DNA from 2 places in the Dactylosporangium sp. CS-033363 genome. Region 1 is predicted to be linked to the other one. Evidence: riboswitches for the same ligand, from Rfam matches in the RefSeq annotation. Region 1 holds a riboswitch; the other holds the start of a gene.

Region 1 (7,820 bases):
GCCCACCGAGGTGAAGGAAGCGCCGAAACCCCCGAAGCGCCGCCGGCGTCGGGCCCTATGGCGCCTGGCGATCGCCGCCGTCGCGCTCGCCGCGATCGTCCTCACGCCGACCGTGTGGGTGCGCGCGAGCTCCTCCGGCCGCATGGTCACGGTCGAGCAGGCGCCGGTGGCCGACGTGGCGATCGTCTTCGGCGCCGAGGTCGCCCCGGGCGGCCAGGACCCGATGCCGTTCCTGCGCAACCGGCTCGACAAGGCGGCCGCCCTGGTCACCGCGGGCAAGGTCAAGGCCCTGCTGATCTCCGGCGACGCGCACGGCGGCTCGGGCAACGAGGTCCGGGTGATGAGCGACTACCTCGCCCGGCACGGGGTGGAGCCGTCCCGGGTGGTGCTGGACCCCTATGGCCTCGACACCTACGACACCTGCCGGCGCGCCCACGATGTCTACGGCGTCGACCGGGCCCTCCTCGTGAGCCAGGATCTGCACTTGTACCGTGCGGTCACCCTCTGCCGCCGCGTCGGCGTCGACGCCTGGGGCGTGCCGTCGGGGTGCGAAGGCTGCCGAACCGTGACGATCTGGAAGAACCAGGCCAGAGACGTCGCCGCCGCCTGGAAGGCCGCATGGGATGCGGTGCGGTTGCGGGCACCGGCGGTACAGTCGCAGCCTGATCCTGCTCTTGCCAACGCGGTGTCGGCGCACACTCCATAGTGGACCGGCGGTCGCGACACGCCGAATTTCGGGCGACACGCACCCTTCGGGCGACTGCCGTTTTCGCCACACGGCCCGTCCCTTGCGGAATCCGGCATGCGCACCCGGCCGCCCCGGCATACTTGACCAGGTTCTCGGCGGCTTGCTTGTCGTCCTCGGCGGCTTCCTGGTCGTTCTCGGCGGCTTACTTTTTCTGCGAGGGTGGTGCGACCGCGGGTGGTCATCGTGCTGCGGACCACGGACGACGTCCTGCGCTGGGCCGGCCGCCTGGTCGACCCGCCGCTGCGCACGGCGATCGGCCGCCTGCCCGAGCCGTCCCGCGAGGTGGCCGAGCTGCAACTCGGCTGGCACCTGGGCGACGACGTCCCCGCCGCCTCCCTGCGCAGCGCCCTGACCCTGGTCTGCGCGGACGCCGTGGGCGGCGACCCCCACGACGCCGTCCCGGGCGCGGTGGCGGTCGAGCTCATGCACCACTGGTCGGCGATCAGGCGCGATCTCGTTGACGAACGCGCCGACGGTACCGCCTGGAGCGTCCTCGGCCCCGAACCCGCCTCGCTCGGCGGGGAGGCGCTGCTGGCCCTGGCCTTCGACGTGATCGCGACCGGCGACCCGACCCACCACGCGCCCGCGCGGCCGCGGCAGCGATCCGGACAGGCGGGCCCCGACCGGGCCATGCTGCGCGTACTGGGCGACACGGTGCAGGAGTTGTTGCACGGGCAGCACGCCTCGCTCGCCCTGCGCGACAGCCGGACGTCGCGCGCTTCGTCGCAGGTCGCTTCACGCGATGCGCAGGCCTCGTCGGGCGTTGCTTCACGCGGTCCGCAAGCCTCGTCGGGGGTCGCTTCACGCGACGGGCAGGCCTCGTCGGGCGTCGCTTCACGCGATGCGCAGGCCTCGTCGGAGGTCGCTTCACGCGATGCGCAAGCCTCGTCGGGGGTCACGGCGCGTGGCGCGCGGGCCTCGTCGGGGGTCACGGCGCGTGATGGGCGGGGTGAGGTCGTCGGCGAGGAGCGCACGGACCTGTTGCGCGACTGCCTGGCCATGGTCGAGCAGCGCACCGGCGCCCTGTTCGGCTGCGCCTGCGCCCTGGGCGCGGTGGCCGGCGGCGGCGACGCGGCCCAGGTCGAGCGGTTGCGGCTGTTCGGCGTACGGTTGGGCCTGGCCGTCCAGTTCATCGAGGACCTCGGCAGCCTCGGCTCCGACCTGCGCCGCCGCCGGCGCTCCCTGCCCGTGGCGGCGGCGATCGCGGCCGGCGCCGACGAACTGGCCGACCTGTTCGACACCCGCACCCGCATCGGCGACGCCGACGTGGAACGCGCCGCGAAGACGATCGAACAGTCGGGCGCCCGCGACTGGTGCCGCCGGCAGGCCGAGGAACTGCTGTCCCAGGCCCTCCTCGCGCTCGACCTCGCCTCCCCACCGGCCGCGGTGGCCGAACTGGTCTCCCTCGCCCGCCGCGCCACCGCGACTCCGCGCTGAGCGAAACGATGCCGGGCACGGCAACGCCTCGATAACGGGCGAAACGGTTCCCGGCCCGGTTGCGCCCAAGGGGGTGACAGCCGGGAGGGACCACCGTGGCGGACCCCGTCGAGGACGAGTTCCACGAGTTCGTGCGGTCGCGCCTGCCGGGCCTGCGCCGCGCGGCCTACCTGCTCTGCGGCGACTGGACCCGGGGCGACGACATCGTGCAGTGCGCGCTCACCGATGTGTACCTGCGCTGGCGCCGCGTCCGGCGGGCCGACAACGTCGACGCGTACGTGCGGCGGGTCCTCGTCCACCGCTTCATCGACGAGCGAAGGCGCGGCTGGGCGGCCCGGGTCGCCCTGGTCGACCGGCTGCCGGACCGCCCGCAGGAGGACGCCGCGCTGCAGGGCGTACCGGCCGGGCTGGACCTGCACGGCGCCCTCGCGCGGCTGCCCCGGGGCCAGCGGGCGGTCCTGGTGCTGCGCTTCTTCTACGACCTGTCGGTCGAGGACACCGCCGCCACGCTCGGATGCGCGGCCGGCACGGTCAAGAGCCAGACCTCGGCCGCGCTCGCCACGATGCGCCGCCTGCTCAACGAGGCCGACGCCGACGCCGATGCCGCGAAAGGAGCATCGGCGCCGGGGAGATGAGCACCGACGAACGGCGAGCGCGGTGGGTGGCAGGTCAGGCGATCGCGGCCACGACCTGGGCGGCGCGGTCGGCGTGCTTCTGGTACGCGCTCGGGTACGCCGACCGCTGCACCGCCTGCGCCGCCCCCGTCACGCTCATCGACTGCCAGCCGCGGATCTGGGCCAGCGCGTTGTAGAACAGCATCGCCGAGTGGGCCGGGTCCATGAGCTCCGGCACGCTGCCCCACCCCTGGCTCGCCCGCTGCTGGAACAGCCCCACCGAGTCGTGGTCGGTCGAGACCGCGTCGTGCGGGAGCTTCAGTGAGGACGGCACCGCCGGGCTGGCCACGTTGTACAGGTCGCTCTCCTGCATGGCGGTGGCGACCGCGACGACGAGGCCCTTCTCCGGCACGCCCTGCGCCCGGCCCTGCTTGACGATCGCGATGGCGTTGTTCATCTGGGTCTGGTCGAGCCCGGCGACCGGGCGCGGCGGGGCCGGGGGCGCGGGCGCGTCGGCGAGCGCGGCCCACCCGTACACCGGAGCCTCGACGACAAGCGAGGCATCAGCGGCAAAAAGCGGCGAAGCAGGCGAAGCGGTGGACGCGACCGGCGGACGGGCCGGACCGGCCGAAGGCGCCGACGCTCCGGCCGAACCGGAGGCGAGCAGCGTGGCGGACAGGACGACGGCGGACACGGCCGCCGGTTTCACGGGCTGCAGAGCCCGGCGATGTCGCGGCCGGAACTGGCGCGGCAAGGGTTTCAGCAAGGTCAATCCTCGGGAGATCTGGGCGCACGCCATCGGCACGATCCCGTGGTGCACAAAGGGATCGCGCGGCGGCAGGTGCGGCGGTCAGCGGGTGTGACGGGCCAGGATCAGGGTCCCGGCGATCACCCGTCCGAGGAGTTGACGGCGATGGCGTCGAAGAGCACGAGCTGTCTCCTTCCGGTGCCGCCTACCGGGTTAGCTGACGGGTTCGGACGGGAGGATTCGCCCTACCGTGACTCGGTCACGGATACACCCCAAGGACTGCGATGGGTCCCCGGCCCGCGACGCTGAAAGGTGCGGCGCGGCTCGACGGCGCCTGTCCGGTGTCCCCGCGATTCGGGGCGCGTCGCCCGGAGCAGACCACCCGACAGTACTGGGCGGTTTAAGGCTCGGCCAACCAGAGCAACGGGATACCACCCGGCGCACCGGAACGCTCACCGTGCGCTGTCACCCGTTCGGTCATCCCCAGGGTGTGTCGATGGCCTTTCACCTGGTACATCGCCCGGTCGGCCATCCTCAGGGCGGCGCCCGCATCCTGGCAGGTGGCATCGATCACGGCCGCCCCGACGCTGGCCCGCACGCGCAGCACGTGCCCGTCGTGCACCACCGGCGCGGCGATGGCCCGCTCGACCCGGTCGAGCAGCGCCGCGGCGTCGGTGCCGGCCAGGTCCTGGGCCAGCACCACGAACTCGTCGCCGCCCAGGCGGGCCACGGTGTCGCCGGGGCGGACCAGCCCGCAGAGCCGCTGGGCCACGGCCACGAGTACCGCGTCGCCAGCGTCGTGCCCGCGCGTGTCGTTGACGACCTTGAAGTCGTCGAGGTCGCAGAAGAGCAGCACACTGTCGCCGAGGCCGGCGTGGGCGCGGCGGATGGCGGCGGCGAGCGGCGGGGCCAGGGCGTCGCGGTTGGCCAGGCCGGTGAGCGGGTCGCGGGAGGCCCGGCGCACCAGGTCGGCCTCGGCCGCCTTGCGCCCGGTGATGTCCTGGACCTGCAGGATGCCGAAGGCGGGCGGGCCGGCCACGAGCGAGAGGGTGGTGGAGACCCAGATGACGGTACCGTCGCCGCGCACACACCGGATCTCGTAATCCCGCACCGGCGTGCCCTTGCCCGTCGTCGCCGCCGCGAACGCGAGCCGGGCCAGGTCCAGGTCGTCCGGGTGCAGCACGTCGGCGATGCGCAGCTCCAGCAGCTCCGTCTCCGAGCGGCCGAGCAGCTCGCACAGGGCGGGGTTGACGCGGGTCATCCGGGCCTGGGAGACGCCGGTGAGGCCGAGCATGCACATCCCGGTGCCCGCACCGGTGAATGCCAGCCGGAAGGCCTCCTCACTGGCCGCGAGGTGCCGCCGCTCGCGCTGCAGGGCCTCCACCAGGTTGGCGTTGTTGATCGCGATGCCGGCCTGGGCGGCGAGCATCTCCAGCAGCTCGCGTTGCAGCGGGCCGGGCCGGCGCCCGTCGGAGGGCAGGTCGACGCCGAGGATGCCGACCAGCTCGCCGCTGGGCGCGCGCAGCGGGGCGAACAGGGCGTCGAGGGGGTGCCAGCGCTCGTCCTCCGGCACCTCGTCGCCGCCGGGCACCGCATCGGGTACCCACGAATGAATGTGGGTGCTGTGCCGCTCGTGCGGCAGGTACCGCAGCTGCCCCCACACCTCCGCCCGCTCGAGGTACTCGTCCAGCTCGGCCGCCGGGTAGCGGGCCCCGAGCAGCGTCTCCCCCGCCTCCTCGGAGCCGGCCAGCGCGACCGCCTCGTAGACGCCCTCGGGGTGCAGGTAGTTGACGACGGCCACGGCGAACCCGGTGCCGTCGACCACGGCGTCCACGATCAGCTGCAGGGTCTCGGCCAGGGTGCTGCCGGTGTTGATCCGGCCGGTGATGCGGTACACGGAACGGATCGCGGCCATCGCCGTGTCCCGATCACGCTCCATCGCACGCCTACCCAGTTCCGGCCGACCTTGCACCCCTACATCGACGCATCAAACCGGATATGAAGTAAACCCTTTGGTGTCACAAGATTGCTACGGGCAGGGTCAGCGCCCCGGCCGCGCGCCGCGCCTCGCGCATCATCGCCGAGATCACGAGGTTGCGTCCAGGCATGTACGGCATCATCCGGATGCTCAGGTTCTGCATTCGGGCAGCGAGTTCGTTTTTCGGCGCGAACCCGCGCGCGGGTCCCATGGCCGCGCGTTGATTGACGTCGACGAACTCCCGCAGCTGCCGATCATATTCGCGCAGATCGCCCGAATCGGCGATGATCAGGCCCAGCAGGTACGCCCCGACGAGCGCCATCCCGCTGCCCTGGCCGGTCAGCGAGGAGGGCGCGTAGCCCGCGTCGCCGATCAGCGCGACCCGGCCGGCCGTCCAGCCCGGCATCCTGACCTGCGCGTTCGGCGCCACGTAGAGGTCCGGGGCCTGCCGCATGTGCTCCAGCAGCCGCGGCACGACCCAGCCGGACCCGGCGAACTTCTGCTCGATCTCGCGCATCCGCGCCGCGCGGTCGCGCGGGGGCATGGACCCGCCGTAGAGCAGCGTCACCTTGACCGTTTCCGAGCCGCGGTCCGTCTTGATGCTGATCACCCGGCCCGGCATCGATCGGACCAATTGCCAGCGCTCGATCCCGAGCTCATTCGGCGCGGTGAAGACCGCGCTGTTGCTGCCGAGGTGGTGGACGTACGGCTGCGGCGGTTTCGGAAATGCCAGCTCCCGGATGCGCGAATGGATGCCGTCGGCCCCGACGACGTAGTCGAACTCGCGCGCCCCGCCGGATTGCAGCGTGACGCGCACGCCGCCGCCGTGCTGTTCGAGCGATTCGACCGTATTGCCGAACATCCATTCCACGCCCGCGGGCACCCCGGCGTGCAGCAGCCGCGTGAGGTCGCCCTTCATGATCTCGATGTCGGCCGGGTCGAGCACCCCGAACCCGAGCGGCAGCGTCGCCACCCTCCGGCCGTTGGCGTCGACGAAGCTGGTGCCCTCGGTGTCGGTGCGCAGCTCCCGTGCCTGCGCCGCGACGCCCGTGCGCTCCGCGACCTCGAGCGCGACGCCGCGGATGTCCACCGCGTAGCCGCCCGGCCGGATCGCCGGCGCCCGCTCGACGACGGTGACGGAGCAGCCGCGCCGCGCCAGCCCGGCGGCGAGCGCGTTCCCGGCGATGCTCGCGCCGGAGATCAGAACCTTGGTCATGCGTACACCGTACGAACACCGGCACGCCGCGCTCCACGATGCGCGCGGGTGAGTAGGGTGTGCACTAGTGCAGCACGCTTCCGAGCCCCCGTTTCAGCGCATCGTCACGCGCATCCGGGCCGCCATCGCCGCGGGTGAACTCCGCCCCGGCGACCGCGTCCCGTCGACCCGCGAGCTGATGCGCACGTACGGCGTGGCCATGGCCACCGCGACCAAGGCGCTCACCGCGCTGCGCACCGAGGGCCTGGTCGAGCCGCACCCCGGGATCGGCACCGTGGTCGCCCGCCGCCGGCCGCAGCCGCGCGCCGTCGACGAACCCGCCCCGGTGGACCGGCTGGTCGCCACCGCGATCCGCCTGGCCGACACCGAGGGCCTGGCCGCCCTCTCCATGCGCCGCCTGGCGAGCGTGCTCGGCATGCCGACGATGACGCTGTACCGGCACGTCACCAACAAGGACGAGCTCCTTGTGCTGATGACGGACGCCGCGTTCGCCGAGGCCCCGATCCCGCCCCCGGAGCGCCTGTCCGGCTGGCGGGCGAGCCTGGCCACGTCGGCGCGGCTGCAGTGGGGCGTGTACCGCCGCCACCCGTGGGTCGCCGAGGTGATGTCGTTCACCCGTCCCCCGATGGCCGAGCACGCGATGGCGCACACGGAGTGGAACATGGCCGCGCTGGAGCGGGCCGGCGTGCCGCTCCCGCTCGCCATGCAGGCCTCGATGATGCTGGCCAACCACGTCCGCGGTACGGCCGTCAACCTCGAGTGGGAGGCCAACGCCGAGCAGGACACCGGCGTGGACAACGTGGAGTGGTTCACCGCGCAGGAGGCCCGCTTCGCCCGCATCGTCGCGGGCGGGGCGTTCCCGGCGCTCACCCGGCTGGCCGCCCTGGGCGGGGAGGCGGTCGAGTACGACCTGAACACGATCTTCGAGTTCGGCCTGGAGCGGCTGCTGGACGGCCTCTCGGCGCTGATCGACGGTGCGTAGGGTGGGTCGTATGAGCATCCCGACCGTGAAGCTGAACTCCGGGCCCGACATGCCGGTCGTGGGCTACGGCACCTGGCCGCTGCAGGGCCGCCCCGCC
Region 2 (7,820 bases), 2.9 Mb from region 1:
GCCCCAGCCCCGCGATCTCACCGCGCTCGTGGTGCGGGTCGACTTCAGCGACGATGACGCCTGGGCCGAGCTCCAGACGCTCTTCGGCGAGGACCACGCCACGTACATCGGCGACCCCGCGTACGACGGGGCCACCATCGCCGACCTCATCGACATCGACGACGCCGCCGACGAGGACGACAAGGTCTACGAGCTCTTCCTCGCCGACGAGACCAGCATGACCGACGACGAGCACCCGCTGCTCGCCGTCGACCTCGCCGACGAGCCGGGCCGCTCGTTCCGGGTGCTGCCGGCCGCCTTCGCCGAGGTCGCGTCGAACCTGAGCATCGCCAACATGGACTTCGCCGACTTCGCCGAGGCCGTCGACGAGACCGGCACCTACCGCGGCCAGTCCGCGTAGCCGTGCCCGACGACCCGCCGCGGTCCGCCCTGCCGTTTCCCGACCCCGACCTCACCGACGGCACCGTCCTGCTGCGGCCCTGGCAGGAGCGGGACACGCCGCAACGGTACGCCGCGTTCTCCGACGAACTCTGCCAGCGCTTCTCGTGGCCGCACGTCGAGCCGATCACCGAGGCCCAGGTGCACGCCGCGCTCGCGGACAACGAGCGTGACCGCCTGGCCGGCGCATCGCTGAACCTGGCCGTCGTCGACCCCGCCGATCCCGCCCGCATCTGGGGCGCCGCGTCCCTGTACGACGTCGACCCCGCCCAGTCCCGCGCGTCGATCGGCTACTGGGTCGCGCCCTGGTCGCGCGGGCGCGGTGTGGCCACGCGGTCGCTGCGGTTGCTGGCGGGGTGGGGGTTCGGGGCACTGGGGGTACACCGGCTGGAATTGACCTGTGGCCCGGACAACCTCGCCTCGGCGCGGGTGGCGGAACACTGCGGGTTCGTCCGGGAGGGGCTGCTGCGCTCGCACCTCCGGTTCAAGACCGGGCGCCGCGACACGGTGGTCTTCGGCCTGCTCCCGGGCGAACTCCGCTGACCTGCTAGACCCGCCCGTATCCGTAGAGCGAGTCGATGTCGATCGGCGCCACCTTCACCACGGTCCGGCTGTTCGGCGCGTGGATGATCTGGTTGTTGCCGATGTAGATCCCGACGTGCCCGAGCCCGTTGTAGAACACCAGGTCACCGGGGGCGAGCTGACTGCGCGTGATGTGCTTGACCTTGCCCCACTGCTGGGCGGCGTTGTGCGGCAGCGTCACGCCCGCCGCCTTCCAGGCCATCATGGTCAGCCCCGAGCAGTCGAACGTGTTCGGGCCGGCGGCGCCGAAGACGTACTTCTTGCCCAGCTGCGCCCACGCGTAGTTGACGGCCTTCCCGGCGGCCCCGGAGACGGCCGGCGGCGGTCCCGGGTTCGACGTCGTGGTGGTCTTCGTCGTCTTGGCCTTGCTGGCCGCCGCGGCCTTCGCAGCCGCCTCGTCGGCCTTCTTCTGCATGTCGTCGAGCTTGGCGATGTTGCCCTCGATCTGCTTGCGCCGCGCCTCGATGTCGGTCTTCTGCCGGCTCTGCGCCGCGAGCTGCTCGTTGAGCCGCTGCTTCTCGGTGTCGAAGCCGTTCTTGGCCGCGGTGTACGTGGCGATGTCCGCCTGCTGGTTGCGCGAGATCTGCTCCAGCGTCCCGACCCGGTCGAAGAACCCGTCGGTGGACTGGGCGCCCAGCATGAGCGACCACGTGCCCAGGCTGCCGCCGCTCTTGTACGCGTTGACGGCAACCTGGTCGGCGCCCTTGCGGGCCTCGTCCATGCTCGCCTGCAGCGGCTGCAGGTCCTGCTCCAGCTTGGTGATCGAGGCCTGCGTCGCCTCCAGATCGCCATTGATCTTGTTGTAGTCCTCGACGATGAGCTCGAGGTCCCGGTTGCCCTTGTCGATCTGGGCCTGGATCTCCTCGTGCGTCGGGTCGGCGTGTGCGGCACACGCCGGAGCGACCACGGCCGCGACCGTCAGCCCGATGAGCCACGCTCGCAGCGCCGTACGTCCGATGAACACGACAGCGTCCTTCTTCCGGACCGCCTACCGGGTTAGCTGACGGGTTCGGGCGGAAAGAAGGTGCGCCCTACCGCGACCATCACGCACGGTCACGGATTCACCCCATGGGCGGCAACGACTCCCGCCCCATTGGGTCCCCGGCTCACGCGCCGAGACCTGTTCACAGGCCCGGCGTACGACTCGGCGGCGCCCGCCCGGGCCGCCCGGTTGAGCGACGAGGACCGGTCGAGCTGCACCAAACGTAACGACAACATCTCGGCAACGGAATGCCGCGGCCTCGATCTAAGCAACACTTAACGCAGACTCAAAGATCCCCGGCGAACGGCCGCGTCATGGCCCCGAGCAGGCTGTGCCGGTCGTCATCCGCGGCCAGCTGCCACGTGAACACCCCCGCGAGTCCCCGCTGCGCCGCGAACGCCGCCCGCTCCTCGATCGACAAGGCGTCCTCATAGCTCACGAACGCCCGCTTCCCGGCGTGATAGAGCCACGGCGACCGCGCAACGGGGTCCCGGTGCCGCTCCCAGGCCGGATCGGGCAGGAAGGAGTTCACGATGTCCCGATATTCAGGAGCTTCCATGGTACCGACCTGAGGCCGCCCCAGCCCCGCCCGCTCGCCGGCCTCGTCGACGAGGAATCCCCGCCCGTAGAACGGAACCCCGAGCACCAGCCGCTCCCGCGCGACCCCGGCCCGCAGGTAGTCGTCGACGGCCGTGGTGATGCCTTCGAGTGGAGCGTTGAACGTCGCGATCGGCGAGAACCCGGTCCCGAAGTCGTACGTCATGAGATTCACGAAGTCGAGCACCTTGGCCAGCTCCGCGATCTCGAAGCTCTCGGCCGGGTCATAGGCCCCGGCGGACTGCAACCGCGCGGCGGGCAACGCCGCGGTGAGGATCTTGCCGTCCCCGAGCCGCGCCCGGAGGTCCTGGGCCAGCAGCGTCGCGTTGCGTCGATCCTCGGGCCGGTGCACGACCTCGGCCGGCCCGCCGGAGACCGGAAACTCCCAGTCCAGGTCGACCCCGTCGAAGTCCTTCAGGAGCGCCAGCGTCTCGTCCACGAACGCGGCCCGCGACTGCTTCGTCAGCGCCGCGTCGGAGAAGCCGCCGGCACCCCAGCCGCCGATCGACAGTACGGTCCGGAGCCTGGGATGCGCCCGCTTGAGCCCGGCGAGCGCCTCGAGGTGCGCCGGGGCGTCCCGCGGCAGCGTGAGGTGCCCCTGCTCGATGGTCCCGAACGCGTAGAACAGATGCGTCAGCTCACCGGCCGGAATGTTCGCGATCGGGTACGCGTCAGCACTAGACGCCGGAAAATAGGCTCCCAGAACAACCATGCTTGATGTTGTACCGGATTTCAGGAAGCCGGCCACCCCGGCTGCCCCGGCGGCGGGGCGGACACCGGCCGGGTCGGATACGCCGCCGGCACGGGATACTGCTATCCCGCTGCTGCCGGCCCTCGTGTCACCACATCCTGCCACCCGGGTACGACATTTTCCCGAGCCGAGCTACCCGTGCGCGATCCGCGCCAGCGAGCGCCACAACAGCACGACGAACACCGCCGACCCCCCGAACGCGAACCAGAACGGCGCCGTCACGCCGACCTGCGTGGCCAGCGTCCCGCCGATCAGCGAGCCCACCACCAGCCCCCCGAACGTGCTGATCGTGTTGACGCTGCCCACCCGCCCCTGCAGCTGCGTCGGCACCGCGCGTTGCCGGACCGTCAGCGACGTAGTACCCCAGATGAAGGCGTGCGCCCCGAAGACGAACATGATCGCCCCCGCGAGCCAGGGTGACGTCGTCACGGCCAGGGCGAGGTGCGTCAGCGTCTCGATGATGAGGCCTGCCCGCATGATGTTGCCCAGGCTCACGCGCCGGGTCAGCCAGCCGTACATCCCGGTGCCGACCAGCCCGCCCACCGCGCCCAGCGTCGTGAACACGCCGAAGCCGGTCGGCCCGAGTCCGAGCCGCTGCTGCGCGTACAGCACGAGCACCGACCACGCCGCCCCGAACGTGAAGTTGAAGATCAGGATCGTCAGCGACAGCGTGCGCACGGCGGCGTGCCCGGCGGTCCACCGCAGCCCCTCGACGACGGCGTGCCGCACCCCCGCGGGTCGCTCGGACGCCGCGGGATCGGCCGGCAGCGCCATCCGCGACACGAGCACGACCCCGGCCACGACCAGCACACTCTCGGCGGCGAAGGGCCACGCGTGCCCCGCCGCGAACAGCAGCGCCCCGATCGGCGGCCCGACGAGGTTGTTCAGCGTGATATAGCCCGCCTGCAGCCGCGCGTTTGCAAGAACAAGATCGTCCCGTGGTACCAGCATCGGCGCGATCGTCTGCGCGGCGTTGTCGGCGAACACCTCACCCACCGTCAGCAGCCCGATCGCCACCAGCGCACCGGCGACCGGGAGATGGCCGGTGACCAGCAGCACCACCAGCGCGACGAGCACGACCCCGCGCAGCCCGTCCGCGGCCATCACGATCCGCCGCCGGTCGAGCCGGTCGGAGAGCACGCCCGCGTACAGGCCGAAGACCAGCGGCGGCGCCCACCGCAACAACGCCGCCAGCGACACCAGGAACGCGTTGTCGGTGAGCGAGGCCACGAGCAGCGGCCCGGCGGCCAGCGCGATCCCGTCGCCGAGGTTGCTGGTCCACGATGAGGCGAGCAACCACCGGTACCCGCGCCCCAGCCGTTCCGGCACCGCAACCTCGACCAACCTGTTCACGGGTACAGCACCATACGGGTCTCAGGCCCTTACCGCGAACTCGATGTCGAGTGTGTGCGCTGCGGCTTTGCCGGCCCGGGAGTAGGGTGAGCTGAGCCGGCGGCATCCCGCCGAGGCGACAACGGTGACGGAGCGCGGCATGGACCCAGATGCTCCGATCGGCGGCGTACGGTCGCGGCGCGGCCTACCGCCGCGCCAGCAACAGGACGTCATCGACGCCGAAATGCGCGCCAGCCGCCGTGGGGTCCTCGCGGAATTCCACCGCCGGCTGCGCGCCGACCCCGAAACCCTCGTGGCGCCCGAGTTCCTGGCGTTGGCCGACCGCCACATCGTCCGCACCGCGATCGTGGTGGCCGCGGGCCGCCTCGCCGACGCCTGCACCCTGCACGTCTTCGACCCCAAGACCACCGCGCTGCGCACGGTCCGCCACAGCGGCGTGCCCCTGCGCCTGCGCGACCGCCTCACCGCCTTCCTGACCGCCGCCGGTGTCGGCCCGGACATGACGGACCCGGTCGTCCTCGAGCGCGTGGCCCCCGCCACCGACCTGGGGTTCGCCGCCGTCCACGCCTACCTCCTGCGCGACGAGCGCGGCGACCCGCTGGGCGTACTGTCATTGCAGTACCGCACGCCCGGCCCACACCCGGGCCAGGACCGCCTCGCCGGGTTCGCCGCCGAGGCCATGGCGGGCGTCCCGGCCGCCCCCACCCTGCCCCGGCGCGCGCGCACGGCCGACCCGACACCCCCGGGCGTCAGCGTGACCCGAACGACCGACGGCATGGCAGTACTGCTCGGCGGTGCCCTGGACGCCGTGACAGCTCCGGGATGCAGGCAGCTGCTTCGCCGTACCGTAGCCGCTCTGGCACCTCGCCAATCGCTCGTCATCGACCTGCGCGAGCTGGATTTCCTGGCCGCGGCCGGCGCCCGGGTCCTGATCGACGCCGTGCGCCGGTGCGAGGACGGCGCCGTGGACTGCTATCTCCTTGCCGGCCCCGGCCACATCGCCCGCACGGTGCTCGATCGCCTGGACCCCCGCCCGCCGCTGAGCTTCGTGGAGGACGAGGCCCGCCTGCCGACCGCGGCCCGCCTGCCGACCGCGGCCCGCCGCTGAGGTCCGCCGGCATCGTTGGCGGCATGCTCACCGCGTCATGACCCGACCGTGCCGGGGCGGAAGCGCGCACCGGCGGTGTGCGTGCTTGAGGCAGGATGGACCGATGACGGACAACGTGCTGGCCGAGCAGGTCGGCTACTACCGCAGCCGCGCGGCGGAGTACGACGCCACCGCGTACGGCGACGTCGACGCGGCCCGCACCCGCATCGCCCGGCTGGTCGCCGCGATGGCCCCGCGCGGCCGTGTCCTCGAGCTCGCCTGCGGCACCGGCCTCTGGACCGAGGCGCTCGCCCGCGAGGCCGATTCGGTGCTCGCCGTCGACGCCGCGCCGGAAACGCTCGCGATCGCGCGGGAGCGAGCGCCGTCGAACGTCACATTCGCCGGCGCCGACATCTTCGGGTACGCCCCGGGCGAGCGTTTCGACGTCGTGTTCTTCTCGGCGTGGCTGTCGCACGTGCCCGATGAGCGGTTCGCCGAGTTCTGGCGCCTGGTGGGCAGCTGGCTCACCGGCGGCGGCCGCGTGCTGTTCATCGACGAGCACACCGACGAGCGTCCCAAGGAGGCGTACGTCAGCGACGGGATCGTCGAACGGCGCCTCAACGACGGCCGCACGTACCGCATCGTGAAGCACTTCATCGACCCCGCCGCCCTGCGCGAACGGCTGCACACGCTTGGCTGGACCTGCACCGTCACGCGCGACGGCGACGACTGGATCGTCGGAACCGCCACCCGCGCAGGGGCGACGCCGGACGTCAGCGTGATCCGCGGATGAGGAAGCCGCGCCCCACCCACAGCACGCCCAGCACGATCGCGCCGATGATGGTGAAGTTGCCGAGGCCGGGTGTGTCGGTCACGGCCAGGATCGCCACCGCGGCGCCGTAGCAGACGGTCAGGAACAGCATGATGTTCAGCGTCAGGCGTGGGGTCATGGTCGTCAGGTTCGCGCGGACGGGGCCGGGTGCGCATCCAACGACCGTTGGATGCGCGCGGGTCGTGTGCGGGGGATGCTGACGGGATGAGCGCGACCGCGGACCCGGGGCAGCACGAGTGGCACCGCCTCGCTGTCGGGTGGCATCTCGCCTTCGCCGCGCTCACTGTCGTCGCCGCCGGGCTGATCGGGTTCGACGCGGACCTCGCCGTGCGGGAGCGGATCCTCGGGGTTGCGCTCGTCGGTGCGCTGGCCGCGTGGTACCCGCTGGCCGGTGCCCGGCTGCTGCGGCGGCCGCGCGGTGGCGGGGGCTGGACGTACGTCGGGATCGCGGTCGCCCTCACGGCCGCCGCGGTCGCCGTCGCGCCGGCCGGGGCGGTGCTCCTGACGGTGTTGTTTCCGCACGTGTGGGCGATGCTGCCGGCCAGGCAGGCGGTGGCCGGAACGATCGCCGCCGTCGTCGCCACGGCCATGGCGTTCGCGTTCCGCCTCGAGGAGCCCGAAACGGTGCTCGTGCCCGCCGGGCTTGCGCTGCTGTGCGCGATCGGCGTCGGACTGTGGATTACGCGCATCATCGAGCAGAGTGCGCATCGGGCGCGGCTCGTTGCCGAACTCGAGGCCACTCGTGCCGAGCTTGCCCTGGTCAGCCGGGAGGCGGGTGCGCTGGCCGAGCGTGAGCGGATGGCCCGCGACATCCACGACACCGTTGCGCAGGGGTTCACCAGTGTGCTGTTGCTGCTCGACGCGCTCGAGTCGGAGCTCGGAGAAGAACAGCAGAACGCACTCGTGTACCTCCTGCGAGCCCGCGACACCGCCCGGGACAACCTTGCCGAGGCGCGGTCGATGATCGATGCGGCCACGCCACCGGCCCTGCGTTCGGCGTCGCTGCCGGCTGCTTTGCGGCAGGTCGTCGACCGGATCGGGCCCGACCTGCCCGGCGGCGCCGAGCTGACCGTCGAGGGGGAGCCGCGGCCGCTGCCCGCCGAGTTGGAGGTCGTGGCCCTGCGCGCCGTGCAGGAGGCGCTGGCAAACGTGCGCCGCCATGCGCGGGCGGCGCATGTGGACGTGCACATCCGGTACG

The links. Region 1 has a riboswitch for cyclic di-AMP ahead of ACQPZ4_RS44345 (hypothetical protein). Riboswitches for the same ligand answer to the same signal wherever they lie in the genome.
Region 2: it holds a riboswitch for cyclic di-AMP, as region 1 does, so the genes downstream of both, ACQPZ4_RS31200 (NlpC/P60 family protein) here and ACQPZ4_RS44345 (hypothetical protein) in region 1, are expected to answer to the same signal.

What each region holds. Positions count from the first base shown of each region.
Region 1 covers NZ_CP192032.1:9,621,791-9,629,610, forward strand. The annotation lists gene ACQPZ4_RS44330 (SanA/YdcF family protein) at 1-706, shown strand, start outside; gene ACQPZ4_RS44335 (polyprenyl synthetase family protein) at 908-2,185, shown strand; gene ACQPZ4_RS44340 (SigE family RNA polymerase sigma factor) at 2,281-2,820, shown strand; gene ACQPZ4_RS44345 (hypothetical protein) at 2,855-3,493, opposite strand; cyclic di-AMP (ydaO/yuaA leader) riboswitch at 3,735-3,877, opposite strand; gene ACQPZ4_RS44350 (diguanylate cyclase domain-containing protein) at 3,948-5,486, opposite strand; gene ACQPZ4_RS44355 (FAD-dependent monooxygenase) at 5,566-6,741, opposite strand; gene ACQPZ4_RS44360 (TetR/AcrR family transcriptional regulator C-terminal domain-containing protein) at 6,809-7,723, shown strand; gene ACQPZ4_RS44365 (aldo/keto reductase) at 7,734-7,820, shown strand, end outside.
Region 2 covers NZ_CP192032.1:6,742,434-6,750,253, reverse strand. The annotation lists gene ACQPZ4_RS31210 (DUF6924 domain-containing protein) at 1-400, shown strand, start outside; gene ACQPZ4_RS31205 (GNAT family N-acetyltransferase) at 403-981, shown strand; gene ACQPZ4_RS31200 (NlpC/P60 family protein) at 986-1,984, opposite strand; cyclic di-AMP (ydaO/yuaA leader) riboswitch at 1,992-2,168, opposite strand; gene ACQPZ4_RS31195 (glycoside hydrolase family 18 protein) at 2,289-3,311, opposite strand; gene ACQPZ4_RS31190 (MFS transporter) at 3,483-4,703, opposite strand; gene ACQPZ4_RS31185 (STAS domain-containing protein) at 4,843-5,811, shown strand; gene ACQPZ4_RS31180 (class I SAM-dependent methyltransferase) at 5,915-6,583, shown strand; gene ACQPZ4_RS31175 (hypothetical protein) at 6,564-6,740, opposite strand; gene ACQPZ4_RS31170 (sensor histidine kinase) at 6,827-7,820, shown strand, end outside.